Regions from separate parts of the Exiguobacterium sp. E17S genome, predicted to be linked through region 2. Evidence: riboswitches for the same ligand, from Rfam matches in the RefSeq annotation. Region 2 holds a riboswitch; each other region holds the start of a gene.
The links. Region 2 has a riboswitch for thiamine pyrophosphate ahead of AC3B4V_RS11810 (ECF transporter S component). Riboswitches for the same ligand answer to the same signal wherever they lie in the genome.
Positions count from the first base shown of each region.

Region 1: it holds a riboswitch for thiamine pyrophosphate, as region 2 does, so the genes downstream of both, thiD (bifunctional hydroxymethylpyrimidine kinase/phosphomethylpyrimidine kinase) here and AC3B4V_RS11810 (ECF transporter S component) in region 2, are expected to answer to the same signal.
Region 3: it holds a riboswitch for thiamine pyrophosphate, as region 2 does, so the genes downstream of both, tenA (thiaminase II) here and AC3B4V_RS11810 (ECF transporter S component) in region 2, are expected to answer to the same signal.
Region 4: it holds a riboswitch for thiamine pyrophosphate, as region 2 does, so the genes downstream of both, AC3B4V_RS02620 (thiamine phosphate synthase) here and AC3B4V_RS11810 (ECF transporter S component) in region 2, are expected to answer to the same signal.

Region 1 covers NZ_JBYLRU010000005.1:36,184-40,395, reverse strand. Annotated here, with positions in the region: gene AC3B4V_RS13835 (peptidoglycan DD-metalloendopeptidase family protein) at 1-303, shown strand, start outside; gene AC3B4V_RS13830 (murein hydrolase activator EnvC family protein) at 509-1,786, shown strand; TPP riboswitch at 1,850-1,960, shown strand; gene thiD (bifunctional hydroxymethylpyrimidine kinase/phosphomethylpyrimidine kinase) at 2,076-2,879, shown strand; gene thiM (hydroxyethylthiazole kinase) at 2,860-3,627, shown strand; gene thiE (thiamine phosphate synthase) at 3,617-4,212, shown strand, end outside.
Region 2 covers NZ_JBYLRU010000003.1:154,562-158,773, forward strand. Annotated here, with positions in the region: gene AC3B4V_RS11800 (energy-coupling factor transporter transmembrane component T family protein) at 1-121, opposite strand, end outside; gene AC3B4V_RS11805 (ABC transporter ATP-binding protein) at 93-1,622, opposite strand; gene AC3B4V_RS11810 (ECF transporter S component) at 1,619-2,191, opposite strand; TPP riboswitch at 2,291-2,390, opposite strand; gene AC3B4V_RS11815 (50S ribosomal protein L25/general stress protein Ctc) at 2,486-3,163, opposite strand; gene AC3B4V_RS11820 (GNAT family N-acetyltransferase) at 3,409-4,212, opposite strand, start outside.
Region 3 covers NZ_JBYLRU010000001.1:278,249-282,460, reverse strand. Annotated here, with positions in the region: gene AC3B4V_RS01450 (glycoside hydrolase family 3 protein) at 1-577, shown strand, start outside; gene AC3B4V_RS01445 (hypothetical protein) at 609-905, opposite strand; gene tenA (thiaminase II) at 957-1,652, opposite strand; TPP riboswitch at 1,726-1,832, opposite strand; gene AC3B4V_RS01435 (DUF1002 domain-containing protein) at 2,027-2,908, shown strand; gene abc-f (ribosomal protection-like ABC-F family protein) at 3,185-4,212, shown strand, end outside.
Region 4 covers NZ_JBYLRU010000001.1:509,091-513,302, forward strand. Annotated here, with positions in the region: gene AC3B4V_RS02610 (OsmC family protein) at 191-616, shown strand; gene nagZ (beta-N-acetylhexosaminidase) at 613-1,833, shown strand; TPP riboswitch at 1,890-1,992, shown strand; gene AC3B4V_RS02620 (thiamine phosphate synthase) at 2,075-2,668, shown strand; gene AC3B4V_RS02625 (FAD-dependent oxidoreductase) at 2,665-3,609, shown strand; gene thiS (sulfur carrier protein ThiS) at 3,606-3,806, shown strand; gene AC3B4V_RS02635 (thiazole synthase) at 3,809-4,212, shown strand, end outside.

The DNA.
Region 1 (4,212 bases), on a different contig from region 2:
GGCACGCCAATCGTGGCAGCTGCAACTGGTACAGTCATTACAGCATCAGGTGGCGGACCTTACGGAAATCACATCATGATCGCTCACCAATTGAACGGGAAGACATATACGACAGTCTATGCACATATGAGTTCATTGAACGCTAGTGCAGGTCAACGTGTCAGCCAAGGTCAACAAATCGGTACACGTGGTAGCACAGGAAACTCAACAGGTCCACACTTACACTTCGAAATTCACGTTGGTGGATACAGCTACAGTGCAACAGGTCCAGCTAACTCAGTCAATCCAATGTCGATGTTTTAATCGTAAAGAATCGTTGCATATGCAACGGTTCTTTTTTTTTTGTCATTTTCAAAAAACAAATCATATATTACAAAAAACCGTTTTCATTTGAAATGTAAATGAAATTTTTTTGAAACGATTACGGTGCTATAATCTATTTCAGATATGAGAGAAACTTGAATACTATAATAAAATATGAAAAAAACATAAGTGAGGAAAACGATATATGCTAAAAAAACTAATTTCTACCATTGTTTTAGGAGCATTACTTATAACAGGAACGCAACCGATCGCAGCAGCGACCATTAAAGAAAAAAAGGCTGAAAATGCCGCTGAACAACGTAAACTTGAAAAAGCGATCAAAAAACAAGAAGCTAAAATCTCAAAAGAGCAACGTCAAATCAATCAAATTGACGCAGCAATCAACGAAAAGATTTTCCAAGTCTCTGAAAAAAATAAACAAATCGAACAGTTGAACGTTCGAATCGATGAGTTAAAGGCAGACATCGTCCGTTACGAAGAAATGTTACAGAAACAGGAAGAACTACTCGGTGATCGTTTGCGTGTTTTCCAAGAGAACGATGGAAACTCGATTAAATGGGAAGAAGTCATTTTTGGATCGAAGGATTTAGGTGATTTATTCAGCCGTGTCATGGCGGGGAAAAAAATCGCTGAGCAAGACGATAAAATGATTTCGGATTACATCGCAACGCAACAAAAATTAGCAGAAGCAAAACAAGCGCTCGTTGAGAAAAAAGCGGAGCAAATGCAAGAAAAGAAAGTATTGCTTGAACAAAAGAAAGCGTTAAAGCTTCAAATGAAAGAACGTAGTGCCACGCTGAAGAAATTACGAAAAGGGAAGACGAAGTTCACGACAGAACTGTTAGACGCAAAAGAACTTCAAGCGACTCTCGAAGCGCAAGAACGTGCAATTGCGGCAGCGAAGGCAGCCGCTAAAGCAGCGGCTGAAAAAGCAGCAGCGGAGAAAGCGGCAGCCGAAAAAGCCGCTAAAGCGAATGCTCAAACAGCAAAACAAGTAGGTAAGAGTTCGGAGTCAACTGATTCTGTTGCCCCGCCCGTTGTTTCGAGTGGAGGGAAATTCGTTCGACCATCTTCTGGTGGAGTGTCGCAAGGATTCGGACCAGCAAGCGGCGCGAACGGTTATACGTTCCACAACGGTGTTGATTTCAGTGGTTCGGTCGGGTCTCCAATCGTCGCTGCAGCAGCTGGAACGGTCATTACAGCATCAGGTGGTGGACCTTACGGCAATCATGTCATGATTTCTCACTTCCTCGATGGACAAGTGTACACGACTGTCTACGCACATATGAGTTCATTATCGGTTCGTGCAGGACAAACGGTCTCTCAAGGTCAACAAGTCGGGACACTTGGTAGTACAGGGAATTCAACAGGACCACACTTACATTTCGAACTACATGTCGGAGGCTATCAATACAGTGCTTCTTCTCCTCTGAATGCAGTCAATCCATTGGCATATCTGTAATCAAAACGGGCTTCGGCTCGTTTTTTTTTCTTCTCTATGCTACAGTTAAGGCGAAACGAATACTTGAGCAACTAGGGGAGCTGGAGGAATCCGGCTGAGAGGAAAACCAATCTGTTTTCGACCCTATTACCTGAACTGGATAATACCAGCGTAGGAAAGTTGAGCCGAACGGATACCGGAATGCGTGTATAACGCTTTCGTATAGCGTCGACTGCTTTTTTACAGCGGTCGACGCTTTTTTTGTCGGTCACGACTCCCTTACATTGCTCGATGGGAAGGTGAAAAGAACATGAAACACGTACTGACGATTGCAGGATCCGACTCCGGTGGTGGAGCTGGGATTCAAGCAGATTTAAAAACATTTTCAGCTTTAGGCGTTTATGGAATGAGCGTCCTGACAGCCGTCACGGCGCAAAATACGTTGGGTGTTCAAGCGGTGGAAGAGTTATCCCCAGAAATCGTAGATGCCCAGTTAACGTCGATTTTTTCAGACATTCGTGTCGATGCGATCAAAATCGGAATGGTCTCGAATGCGCAGACGATTCGTGTCATTGCTACACATCTCCGCAAACAGACAGTTCCGATCATATTAGATCCCGTCATGGTCGCTAAAGGTGGTCATGCCCTATTGCGGACGGAAGCTGAACAAGCATTGATTTCAGAACTTCTGCCGCTTGCGACACTCGTTACACCGAATTTACCGGAAGCGGAGCGGTTAACAGGACGATCAGTGACCAATCTAGAGGAAATGCGACTGGCGATGCATCAATTGGCTACACAGACAGGGGCAGTATTACTAAAAGGTGGACATCTCTCAGGAGCTGCAACGGATTTGTTGTTTGATGGGGAAGTGGAACATCGTTTCACATCGGAACGGTTAGACAATCAACATACTCATGGAACTGGTTGTACCTTATCTGCAGCGATTGCAGCACGGATGGCGCTTGGAGAAGATTTAACAGATAGCGTAAGACAGGCAAAGAGCTATGTCACGGAGGCAATTCGTCATGGATTTGCTCTCGGACAAGGTATTGGACCGACACATCATTTTCACTCACTTTGGAGGGATACACATGTTTACGACTATTCTTGAACACAAACCACTCATTCACCATCTGACGAACACAGTTACGATCAACGACTGCGCGAACGTCACACTCGCTGTTGGAGCATCACCCGTCATGGCGGAAGACATTCGTGAAGTAGAAGAGATGGTTAGACTCGCGCAAGCTCTTGTCTTAAACATTGGTACGATCGATGCAGACATGCAAGCAGCTCAACGACTCGCAGCACGTGAAGCGGGACGTTTGAATGTCCCGATCGTTCTTGATCCAGTTGGAGCAGGGGCAACGACATTACGTACTGCCTTTTCTAAAGAACTCATTGATCTCGGGTGTACGGTCATTAAAGGAAATGCTTCTGAAATCAAGACGTTACTTGGGGAAGATGGGCGAACTAAGGGAGTCGATGCTGCGGGAGATGCAATGATGGATCGAGAAAGCATTCGTGCATTTGCTCGCAAACACCAATCTGTCCTCGTCGTGACAGGTCCGAACGACTACATCACGGATGGAACGCGTGAAATGGAATTACATGTAGGAACACCACGTTTGGGAGACATCACGGGTACGGGCTGCATGACGGCCTCCTTGATTGCGAGCTTCCTCGGTGCAGGATATACGACATTTGAGGCGGCTGTCCACGGGACATTCGTCATGGGAAAAGCAGGAGAACAAGCAGCCTCCGCGCAAGGTCTTGGTGATTTTAAACGAGAGTTGTTCAATGCCATCAGCCTCATGACGGTGCAAGATCTGGTGGAGGTGACAGAACGTGTCAATTGATTACTCCATCTATGCAGTGACGGATCGTCGGTACCATCCTGGAGTCGCGATCGAGACGGTCGTTGAGGAAGCCATTTTAGGTGGTGCAACGATCGTGCAATTACGGGAAAAAACAGCGCAAGGAAAGGAATTCTTCGATCAGGCAGTTCGGTTGAAAGCACTCACGGATCGACACGACATTCCTTTGATCATCAATGATCGGATTGATATCGCGTTACTCGTCGGAGCAGGTTTGCATATCGGACAAGAAGACATTCCTTTAACCGCAGCACGTCGCCTTTTACCAGATGCCGTGATTGGTGTGTCGGTAGCAACCGTTGCACAAGCGATTGAAGCAGAACGAGACGGAGCATCTTATTTAGGCGTGGGGTCTCTATTTGCGACGTCATCCAAAGCGGACGCTGATTCCATGTCGCATACGATGCTTCAGGCGATTCGGGAAGCTGTACGATTACCTCTAATCGGTATTGGTGGAATCACAGCAACGAATGTCTCCTCTCTGCCCATCCCGTTGGAAGGGTATGCCGTCATCTCAGAAATTTTCGCTAAAGAAGATCGGCAACTCGCTGCGCAGCAAATGACAGA
Region 2 (4,212 bases):
TCAGGAACACCAACGTCTTGATCCAGTCGTTCGTTGCAATTAAGGCAAACATGATCAAAAACAATCCGCTCCCCTTGATGACAGGATTGAGTTTAGCGAACGGTGACGCGTTCGTCTGCATGGCGCTTCACCTCCTGGAATTGGTAAGAAAGTGGACGTTGCAGCTGACAGCGTTCGAGTAACGGAACGTCAGCGAATAACTCGCTCGGACGTCCGTCAAAAGCAATCCGCCCTTGCTCCATGACGAGGACACGATCCGCGTATCGGGCGACGAGTTCCATATCGTGTGTTGCCATGACGAGCGTCGTTCCGTTTTGTTGTTCCGTCAACAACTGTTCCATGAGCCGCCGTGTCGTCAATCCATCCTGTCCGAACGTCGGTTCATCGAGCAACAACAAATCCTTCGTCTGCCCTAGCATCGTCGCAACGCTGAGTCGTCGTTGTTGCCCTGTACTAAGCGCAAGCGGTGACTGCTGTTTGACGGATGCGAGTTCCAGCCGTTCGAGTAATGTTGTGCGCTCGTCACTCGTCGCTGCCCGGTGACTCCAGTCGATTTCTGCTTCGACCGTCAGTTTGAGAAACTGCAGATCCGGTTGTTGGAAGACATAGCCGACGTGCTCATAAAAGCGTCGCCGGGAGTAACGCTGAGCCGGACGTTCCTGGAACCGATATGTTCCTTGATGCGAGAGCAACCGACCGAGTGTTGCAAGTAATGTACTTTTCCCGGAGCCGTTTGCTCCGAGCAGCATCACCCATTCTCCTGTCTGCAGGGAAAATGTCGCATCGGTCAGCGGGTAAGGGGCTTTCGTCGATAATGCAGCGACGTGCAACAAGGGAATGCCGGCTGTAGCGACTGGAGGAAGCACGTGAAGTCGCGCTGCTTGTGGTCCATCTATGGGTAGCGTCTCTAACGTGTACGGATACAAAGAAGGAACAGCGATGCCTTTCGATTGAAGCTCTGTATAAGCCTGCGAGAACAAATCCTGCGGATGCGCCGTCGCAGTAATCGTTCCGTTCTCAAGTAAGACAACCTGATCGATGTACGGTAAACAGACATCGAGTTGGTGCTCGATCAAGACGATCGTTAAATCGTGTTCTTTCTGAATCCGAAAGATCAACGCCATCAGCTCGTGTTGTCCGATTGGATCAATCTGGGCTGTTGGTTCATCGAGTAATAAGATCGCCGGCTCGAGCGCTAGGACCGCGGCGAGCGCGAGGCGCTGTTTCATCCCCCCGGATAGACTCGCGATCGGTGTCGAGAAGGGGAGAGGGAGACCGACGAGTGCAAGTAAGCGTTCAATTCGTTCCTCCATCTCCGCACGTGGAATCGACCGGTTTTCTAAACTAAAAGCGATTTCGCGTCCGATCGTTTCCATGCAGAATTGTTCTTCTGGATTTTGAAATAAGACTCCGACCGAACCGGACCGGGTAACGGTACCAGTCTGTTCGACTTCAATCGTCTCCGGTGTCAGTCCGGCTAGGGCATGAAGCAGTGTCGTCTTGCCACTCCCACTGCGTCCAAGCAAAAGGGTCGTTCCTTGTTCGATCGTCAGCGATACATGATCGAGCACCGATTTCATCTGACCCGGATAGCGGATGCTGAGATCGTCGACAGTAATCATGCGACTTCCCGTTTCGCACGTCCTGCCGCAAACCCGTTCAAGACACCGGTCGCAACAAGGCGACGGACGAGAATCGCTGCAAGCAAACCGCCGAGTAATGCACCACTGATCAATTGTAAACCTGTTGTCGCAAGCAACGTCGTCGTCGTGTAGTAACCGAATCCGTTCGCGATCAAACTATAGACAATGCTACCAATTGCGGCTCCAACACCCGATAACATCAATGTCCAGGTGTCATAACGGTGATAACGCGTCATCGCAAAGACGAGTTCCGCACCAAGCCCTTGGCAGACCCCGATGAGAAGAGCCGATAAACCAAAGTGACTACCCGTGAACAGCTCGACGGCTGCCGCGACGATTTCCGCGATGAGAGCAGCACCTGGTTTTTGAATGATTGCTGCGACGAGCGGGCTCGCGATGATCCAGATCCCAAACATCCAGTTGGCACCGACTGGTCCGAAGATTGCAGACATCGGTAACCAGAGTGTTGACCAACCGAGATAGATGACGCCGCAAGCGACGGCGAGCATCATCATGACCATGATTTCTTTCATTTTCCAGTGTTGCATCGTGTTCGTCCTCCTTTAAGTGGGGGAGACACCAAAAAAGACCGCCCTCCGTAAAAAGAGAGCGGTCCTCAGAAAAACTGCGCGCAGCAGGAGTCATTGGATGTGATCGCTCCACTTTCCTACGCTAGTATGAACTAGATCAGGTTCGAAGGGTCCGAAGTGAATCGTCTCAGCCAAATGGGCTCCCCTAGTGGATATGGTAATAGATGATACGCTGTTCACTTTAGGCAATCTTCTGTCTATTGTCAAGACACAAAAAAACGATACGCCACGAAGGGCGTATCGATAAACGACTTATTTGTTATCTTCGTTCTCTTCTTTTGCTTCTTCTGAAGACTCTTCCGTAGCTTCCGCTTCGTTGTCTTCGCCAGCTTCCGCTTGTGCCTCAGCTTCTGCTTCTTCGATTTCCTCAAGCTCTTGTTCGAGCGTTGATTCGACGACAGCTGCGACTTGAATGTCGCCTTCTGTGACGATACGGAAATCTTTTTGTTCCGGAAGATCAGCTACAGAGATTGAATCGCCGATTTCGAGGTTTGTGACGTCGACTTCGACGTTCTCTGGTAATTTATCTGGTGTTGCTGCGACTGTTACTTTAAAGAGTGTCTGTGATAGGAATCCACCGACTTTCGCGCCAGCTGCTTCCCCGACGAGTACGACGTCTGCTTCGACTTCTGTCTCTTCATCCATTTTAACGGCGATGAATTCAACGTGATCGACAGTTGGTGTGAAGACATCCATATCACGACGGTTGATCAAGACGTTAATATTTTTACCGTCGAGTTTCAGTGAAATCAAGACGTTCTCACCGTTTTCTCGAACGATTTTAAGCAATTCTTTTTCTTCAAATGCGATTGGTGTACTTTCCACTTTGTAACCATACACGACACCAAGAGCTTTTCCTTCATGACGTAATTGTTTACGGAGTGAGCGTGGACGTACCTCGCGTTTTTCGGCTGTTAATTTAACTGACATGTTCATTTCCCCCTTGAATTTGGTATAGCCCTCAAAAGGTAATGAATGTAGGAGCAGGACAAGTCCTGAACAATATGAAACATGCTAAGACAATCGGTTTCAGACTCTTTTGAATCTGACGCTTTCGTGACTTTGCATTTCTCTCCCAGGTCATTACGCTGATATTGAGAAACATGTGTGAGTAAGTCACCGGTTTGATGCGGTGCTAGTGAGTTTATACCCCTATGTTTTAAATCCTTAAACCTCTATTTTTTATTTTTTAAAGTCGAAAGACCTCCAAACCGCTTGAAATCAAGGGTTAAGAGGTCTTTCATTTTTTCATTTTTTATGGTGATGCGTTGGTTTTCACGGACTAATACACGGATGAGACGTTCGATGTGCCGCATCGTCGTCTGTCCCATCGTTGAGATTTGGAGCCATTGATTATGGACGAGATAGTCGCTTTCATATTGAACATGATAGCCCTGGATCCGGAGAGCGTCTCCTAAAGCGGTTGCCGACGGATGGACGATCGTCAGAATTCCCGGCGCTTGTGCTTCTTGCGTCGCAAGCAGGTTGAAACCAGTCGCCCGAACGGCCTGTTCGAGATAAGTCATCTTGATGGCGGCTTGATCGAGATCAAGGGCATCGAGCGCTGCCTGACAAGCAAGCAACAAGTTCGATGAGCCGGAAAAGGCGACGCCTTCCGCATAGAGTCCGAGATCCAGATAACGTGGAATTCGTGGAGAAGGTAGGATGCTGTCTGTATGACCGATGAACGCAAGACCCGGTAAACCACCAATTGCTTTTCCGGAGACGGTCGTGACGAATTTGCAACCAGCGTATGAGAAACGTCCGGTTCCGACGGCGCTGATCGCATCGACGATGAGTGCGGTTCGTTGATCTAATAGCACTTTTACCGCATCGAAATCGTAGAGGACGCCCGTTGACGTCTCACAGTGCGTCAACCAGATCCAGTCGTATTCCGTTTGATGCAGTTGACTCGCGAGTTGTTCCAAGTCGATCGGGTGACCGGGTGGAAGCGAGTGGACATCAAAGGACTTCCCAGC
Region 3 (4,212 bases), on a different contig from region 2:
GAAAAAGAATGCCAACGTTCTTGTGATCGCTCCGGCGGCGGATCAGACGGACAGCATGAAAAAGACGATCGCTTCCTTACCGAAGAACCGGAACTGGCACGTGACGACAGCGAATTACTCGGCTACTACGCTACCGCTCGACCAAAACCCGACATTACGGGCGCAACTCGATGCAGCAGATTACATCATCGTCGGTTCCAACGTCAACACGAGTGCTAAACTACTCCCTACTGCACCAGAACAAGCGATTCCGGCTTCGATCTTCCGCTATGCGAAACAAACGGATACACCATCCGTCCTGCTCAGTCTCCGTAACCCATACGATGTCGCCGTTCAACCGGACGCACCGGCACACGTCCTCGTCTATGGTTTCAAAGGCGACCCGAACGGACCAGACTCCGAAGCAGGCAATCTGAAATCAGCGGGACCGAACCTGCCTGCAGGTATCCGAGCAATCTTCGGAACGTTCAAACCGCAAGGCACTTTACCGGTTGATGTGCCGGTCTTTCAGAACGGTGTCTTTACCGATCAACTGCATCTCGAATTCGGTGACGGCTTTAAAAACTGGAAAAAATGATGACGTGATACACCAAAAGACCGAAGCTCCTTTACAGGATGCCTCGGTCTTTTAACGATTGATACGGATATTCAGCTTCTTCTTTCGCACGATGGTAAACGCGGTATAACCAATAAGTCAGTAGTGCATAGACGACGATGACAAGAACAGCAGAAATGTAGCTCCCCATGCTATACGCTACCTTAAAGTTACGTGTCGAAGCGGATATACCGGATAACACGATTAATATCGGAATGATGTATCCAATAAATCTTACTTTGACTCTACCAAGCATTCGTTGTACAGCATATGCTGCACTGATCACAAGTGCGATCACGACGATTTCCATTCCAATCCCTACTCTCACTAAATGGTATTCCTAATTCTACCATCTAGCGATTCAAGAAGATACCGCTCGTGCTGGAATCGTTTCGTAAACTGACGCAAACGTCTCTTCCGTCCACCCCATATGCCAGAAGAGTAACTCATAGTAACAACTCGTCACGAAATGACGTTTCATTCGCTCGCGTTCCGCTGGGCTCGCTTGCTCCGCCAGCGCATCAAGCCGTGCAATCTGTTCAAAGACGACCTTTTCGAACCATTCCGAGCTATACGTGTCGATCCATTGCTGATAGATTTTTTCTTCCGGTGTACACGTCAGTAATTGTTGCCCGATTTCATAATACAACCAGTAACATGGCAAGATGGCAGCAATCGTCTCACCAAGCGTTCCTTCACTCGCATGATGCATGTGCGAGACGTACGCATATGCTGTCGGTGCCGGTTCAAATGCTTCAAGGTCTGCTGCCGTAATACCGAGCGGCTTAAAAAATGATTGATGTAAGCTCAGTTCTGCCTCGTAAGTCGAAGTAGCATGTTCGGCAAGTGTCGCGATCGTCGCGAAGTCGTCCGCTTTTGACGCTGCCTTCGCTTGAATCTTCGCAAAGTGTTTTAAGTAATAGGCATCCTGCATGACATAATGCCGAAATTTCGAGAGTGGTAACGTCCCCTCCCCGATTCCTTGAACGAATGGGTGCGTAAAACTACTGTTCCAATACGCTTGTGCCGCTTGTTTGATTTCTTGTGTGAATGTCATGATCTCATCCTCCTCGTTTAGTATGAAACGAAAAAACACCACCCCGAAACACACGGGCATGGCGCAAGAAGAACAAGACTTGACGCCACTTCCCTCCGTAAGTACGAACTTAATCAGGTTCAAAGGGTCCGAACGTCTTCGTTCGTCTCAGTCAGCCTACCGACTCCCCTAGTGGTCATTATTCGATTCCCATCCACTATAGCATGCTGAAAATGGAAGTCAAGTTGTCCTCTTTTCGCTATACTATGGAGTGTCAGAAGACGGATGCCGTCTCCATCTACAGACCGATTCCGAACTTCTTTCGTTCTCGTACACTAACTTTAGTACCTGATACTATAATTTATTCTGTTACTTACAAATTGGAGGATTTCATTATGCATACACCAACAAAAATCATGGCATCAGCCGTTATCGCTTCTGCTTTATTACTCCCAACAGCCGTATCCGCCGAACAAGTCGTCGATAAGACGATCGTCACACTCGGGGAGTCACTCGGCGCAAAGGATAAAGCATGGGTGCTTTCACGTCTCAATGCACCGGAAGGCATCACGCCGATCATCGCAACCTCTGCTGACGAAGAAAAATATCTCGGGAAAAACATTCCACAGTCGCAAAAAGGTGGCAACATGTATTCGTCGGCTAAAATCGAACTGACGGAAAAAGGAGATGGACTTTCCGTCTCGACGGAGAACATCACATGGGTGACGAAGGATATGTATCTCAACGCTCTCGTCACAGCGGGTGTCAAAGATGCCGACATCACGATCACTTCTCCCTACAAGGTGACCGGGACATCGGCACTGACAGGAATCATGAAAGCGTACGATCAAACTTCCGCTGAGACGGGAATTAAGTTAAGTGACGAACGCAAGGATTTAGCACAGCAAGAATTATCGGTCACATCAGACGTCGGAAAAACGGTCGGCACGGATAAAGTCGCTGACTTAATGAATGAGATCAAGGCTGAGATCGCCAATCAAAAACCGGAAACCAAAGTCGAGATCGAAAACCTGATTGTCCAAGTCATTCAAAACAACAATATCCAGTTGTCTGACGCACAAATGGACCGGTTGACGAATCTATTCAATCAAATGGAGCAAGCGAACATCAACTGGGGACAAATCGAGAGTGGATTGAAAAATGCGGGACAAGACATCCACGCGTTCGCAACTTCAGAAGAAACGAAAGGATTTTTCGCTAAATTATTTGATGGACTCAGTGACTTCTTCAGTTCAATCGCGGGTGTGTTCAAATAATTCAGACTTCCGTAACTGACAAAAAAATAGTAAACTAGATGTATCTGAAACGAAAGGTGGTGTGAAAAGATGGACTTTGCCGCGTGCAAACACTGGTTGATGGAACAATTGTATCTGTTGCGCGCGATTTTTCATGAAATGGCGTTCTAAGGCACCCGTCTGTCCTTTTTTAAGAACTTCATGAATGAAAAATACTGCAAAGCGCATCTTTCACACGTGATGGAGAGTGCTATTTGCGCTCTCCTTTTTTGATGCGCGCGAAAGGATCAATTGAATATGATGATTTGCGACATTCAACACCTGACAAAACAATTCGGAGGCGAGACGATCTTAGCGGATGTTTCCCTCTTCTTAAACGAACACGACCGTGTCGGTCTGATTGGACGAAACGGGAGTGGTAAGACGACATTACTCCGCTTGCTTGCTCGCCTTGAGCAACCGGACGGTGGTGTCATCTATCAAAAGAGCGGTTTGACGATCGGCTATTTGGAACAACTTCCTGTATATAGTGAGACGATGACCGGACTCGACGTCCTTTGGACAGCGTTTGAAGACATCCTCGCGATCCGTTCTCGGATGCAGCAGTTGGAGCAAATGATGGCGACAGCACCAGAGAATCTTGATGCGTTACTTGCACGATATGCGGAAGCGACGAATGCGTTCGAACAAAAGGATGGCTATCTACTCGACTCGAAAATCGAACGCATGGTGAACGGGTTACACCTTCGTCCGTTACTCACTCGTCCTTTCCACCAGTTGAGCGGTGGTGAACAGACGAAGATTTGTCTCGGTCGCATGTTACTCATGGAGCCAAATCTGCTCATTCTTGACGAACCGACGAACCATCTTGATTTAGCTGCCGTGGAATGGCTGGAGCAGTTCTTACGGGACTACACAGGAACCATCCTGCTCGTCTCTCACGACCGGGTCTTCTTAGACGCCGTCGTCACCTCGATCGTTGAACTCGAGGACGGTGAACTGACAACCTATATAGGGAATTACAGCGCGTTCGTCGTCGAACGAGAACGTCGCTTGATGGAACAGTTCCACGCCTACCAAGAGCAACAGAAAAAAATAAAGAAAATGAAGGAAGCGATTCGTCGACTCCGGCAATGGGCAAACGAAGCGTCTCCACCGAGTGAGAAATTATTCCGTAAAGCAAAATCGATGGAACGGGCACTCGAGCGGATCGAACGGATTAAACGACCACAACTCGAAGCCAAAACCGCTGATGTCTCCTTCTCTTCCACTGATCACTCGAGCCAAGTCGTCTTTCGCGCTGAAGAACTCTCGTTTGCTTATGG
Region 4 (4,212 bases), on a different contig from region 2:
GGATGATTCCTCAATTCTAGCGCTTGCGCGCGAAACTATGAGTAACAGGATAGCATGAAACGATTTCGTCGGGTATCGCAAAGCGAGTTTTCGGGAAAAGAACCATTATTCGAAATAGCGTGTGAATTTCCAGGCTTGCTGTTTTTTGCGTATACTACAGAAGAAGACTACTTATAAAGGAGTGGAAACGATGCAAGCGACAGTGACATGGAACAAACAGATGGGGTTTAGTGGACAGACGGAATCAGGGCATCATCTGGCGATGGACGCAGCACCAGAGAACGGTGGTGAAAACCAAGCGCCACGACCGACTGAACTGCTGCTACATGCCGTTGCCGGCTGTACTGGAATTGATATCGTCTCGATTTTAGAGAAGATGCGCTTGACGATCACCCATTTCGAAATGGATATCGAAGGAGAACGGGCAGAGGACCATCCGCGGCGTTTCACGTCGATCTCGATTCATTACCGGCTCGAAGGTGATCTCCCGGAAGATAAGGTCCGTCGCGCCATCTCGTTATCAAAGGATAAATATTGTTCGGTCTCGCAATCCCTGAACGCTGAGATTTCCGTTTATTATTCGATCAATGGTGTGCGAAGCGAGGATCCTTTGTGAAGAAAACCGTACTAATCGGTTGTCTGTTGCTTGCAGGGTGTGCGCAGGAGACGACGGAACCAACGAAACCATCGCAACCGGAAACGAAGCAACCGATAGAAGAAAAGAAACCGAAACCTGAACCAACGAAAGAGGAACGACAACAAGCACGATTAAAGCAGCAACTTAAAACGATGTCGACGTCAGAAAAGATCGATCAACTGCTCTACATCGGAGTCGCCGGCACGGAACTTTCAGCAGCTGACCGGAAATTGTTACAGACGCATGCGATTGGCGGGGTCTTATTGCTCGGCGGAAACATTACGTCGGAAGAGCAACTCTTGACGTTCACGCGTGCGATTCAAGAGACGAACCAAAAACCGTATGCGTTCGTCGGGATTGATGAAGAAGGCGGACGCGTCAGCCGGGTACCGGATCAACGATTACGTCTACCGACGAGTCAACGGATGGCGCAAGGAGCAGATGAAGTGAAAATGGAAGACGTCGGACGTACGCTCGGACATTTGTCACGTTTTTATGGCTTCAACATGGACTTCGCGCCGGTCCTTGACGTCAACAGTAATCCGAACAATCCGATCATCGGCGACCGTGCGTTAAGTGCTGATCCGAATACCGTCGCGACGCTTGGTACGGCCCTGATGCACGGGATGCAGGAGACGGGAACGATTCCAGTCGTCAAACATTTTCCCGGTCACGGCAATACGAGTGTCGATTCCCATGTCGGGCTACCGAAAGTGACGGCATCAAAGGAAGAATTGAAGCGGACGGAACTGTTACCGTTCCAAGAAGCGATTCAAGAGGGCGCCGAGATGGTGATGGTCGCCCATATTCTCTATCCCGCGTATGACGATACGAATCCGTCCTCGCTCTCAAAGCCGATCTTGACTGACCTCTTGCGTCAGCAACTCGGATTCAACGGTGTCATCATCACAGATGATCTCGTCATGGGGGCGATCACGAAACAATATGGTCTCGCAGAAGCGGCACGTCAGTCGCTCGTCAACGGAGCTGATATGGCGATGTTTTCAGAGGCAGGTGCTTACGCAAAAGTTCATGCTGAAGTGATGCAAGCCGTCAAAGACAAAACGCTGACGCCGGAGATGCTCGATGCTAAAGTAATGCGCATCTTGAAGCTAAAGCAGACGTATGCCGACAGCCAAGAGCAACAGCGACCGACGAAATCGGAGCTGATTCAGCAAGTGGAAGCGCTCAACTAGGACTAGCGAAGCAAAGTGACTCATGCTAGACTAATGGGGCAAGCCAATTAAACACGAAAAGACACTAGGGGAGTCTCCCAGCAGACTGAGACGGAAGTATCCGGACCCTTTGAACCTGATCTAGTTCGTACTAGCGGAGGGAAGTGGCTCGAAACCCTAGATATCCTTAGCGCTTCAGCGCATTTTCGGACCACTCCCTTCAACATCGGGAGTGGTCCTTTTTCGTATGGAAAGGAAGAACATGATGCGTTTACATCTGATTTCGACGGGATCCATTAATCCGCTTGACGAAATAAAGACCTTTCAATCCCTTCAACCCTATACGGATCAGCTGCATCTACGTGAACCGAACTTATCGGCGGCAGAATTACTTGATCTGATTGAAGCACTCCTTACGCACGGTTATTCGCCTGAACAGTTAACGGTTCATGACCGGGTCGACGTCGCCCATGTCGCAGGCATCGGTGTGCAGCTGACGCGCCGTTCCTTGCGTGTCCGCGATGTGCGACGTCATTTTCCGAATCTCGTCATCGGGAAATCGGTCCATTCACTGGCAGAGGCACTGGCAGCAGAAGCGGAAGGAGCCGACCGACTGCTGTACGGTCATATTTATCCGACAGCGTCGAAGCCGGACGTGCCACCACGAGGGATTGACGCCTTGAAGCAAGTCGTCACCTTCACGACGAAACCAGTCATTGCAATTGGTGGGATTACACCAGAACGCATGCCTGAAATCGCAGCGACCGGTGCAACCGGAATCGCTGTATTATCGGGTATTCTCGGTCAAGCGGATCCACTCGCTGCCGTCAAGCGTTATCAGGGGGTACGGGTATGACGGATCACATCATCATCGGTGGTGGAGTCATCGGTTTGACGCTTGCTTACAGTCTCGCCTGTCAGAATGAATCCGTCGTCGTCTTAGAACGCGGAGCAGGTGGACAAGGAACGAGTCGCGCGGCTGCCGGGATGCTTGCGACGGACATCGAGCTCAGAGAGGAATTGCATGCACTTGCCGCGCGAAGTCGTCGTCTGTATCCGCTGCTTGCACGTCGTCTCGAGCGAGAAACAGGCATCGATTGTGGATACCGGGAACAACCGTTTTTGTTAAAACGTAAAGGACGCGAGCATCTGTTTCCGGCTGTCGGTCAAATCGATCCACGACGACTGACGACTGCATTGATGTATGCCTTACACGCACGTGGCATATCGATTGAAGAACAGGTAGATGTCACACGCATCGAAGAGAACGATGACTTCATTAGGATCGAATCGAATGCGGGAATCTGGACTGGACGAACAGTGACGGTCGCTGCCGGACGGGGTTCGCAAGCCTTGCTCGATACAGCCGGCATTTCGATCGCGACATATGGGGTCAAAGGGGAATGTCTCGCCGTCCGTCTCGCGGGTCAGCCGTTACGCTCGATTCTGTTTGACGACGCTGTCTACCTTGTGCCAAAAGCAGACGGTCGGATTTTGATCGGTGCGACCGAACTGCCGCACGACGAGACGGTCGGTGTCAGTGTCGCAGGGGTCACGTCATTGCTTCAAGCAGCAGAACGACTGTATCCACCGATTCGTGACGCGGTCATCGAAGAAGTCTGGTCCGGTGTACGGCCACAAACGGTGTCCGGCTTGCCATATATCGGAGTCGCCGATTCATCCCGTCGGATCTTCCTAGCGACGGGGCATCATCGGCATGGCATATTACTCGCACCGGCGACAGCGGAAGTCTTGGTAAATACATTACGGTTGATTCAGAAGGAGGAAGTCCGATGAACATTACGATTAACGGCAATGACCACACGATCGATCAGATTGAAACGATCGAGGACATGCTCACGCAACTCGGCTTAGGAGAAAAGCTCGTCATCGTCGAACAGAATCGACAAATCATCGATCGCATGGCGTACGGTCAGACAGTCGTTCGGGACAATGACACATTTGAAATCGTTCATTTCGTAGGAGGAGGATAAACATGCTGAAAATTGGAGAAAAGACATTTGAATCACGATTATTACTCGGAACAGGGAAATATACGGATGCTACCGTACAGCAGGAAGCAATTGATGCGTCCGCTTCACAAATCTTGACGTTCGCCGTCCGTCGGCTCGATATTTTCGACAAACAACAAGCGAATTTCTTGGAGGCGCTTGATTTAGCGAAGTACGATTTACTGCCGAACACGGCCGGTGCGAAGACGGCGGAGGAAGCTGTTCGGCTTGCGAAGCTTGCGCGGGCATCCGGTATGTGCGACATGGTGAAGGTCGAAGTGATCGGTTGCGACAAGACGTTACTACCTGATCCGATCGAGACGTTACGGGCTTCTGAAGAATTACTCAAAGAAGGTTTCATCGTCTTACCGTATACGTCGGACGATGT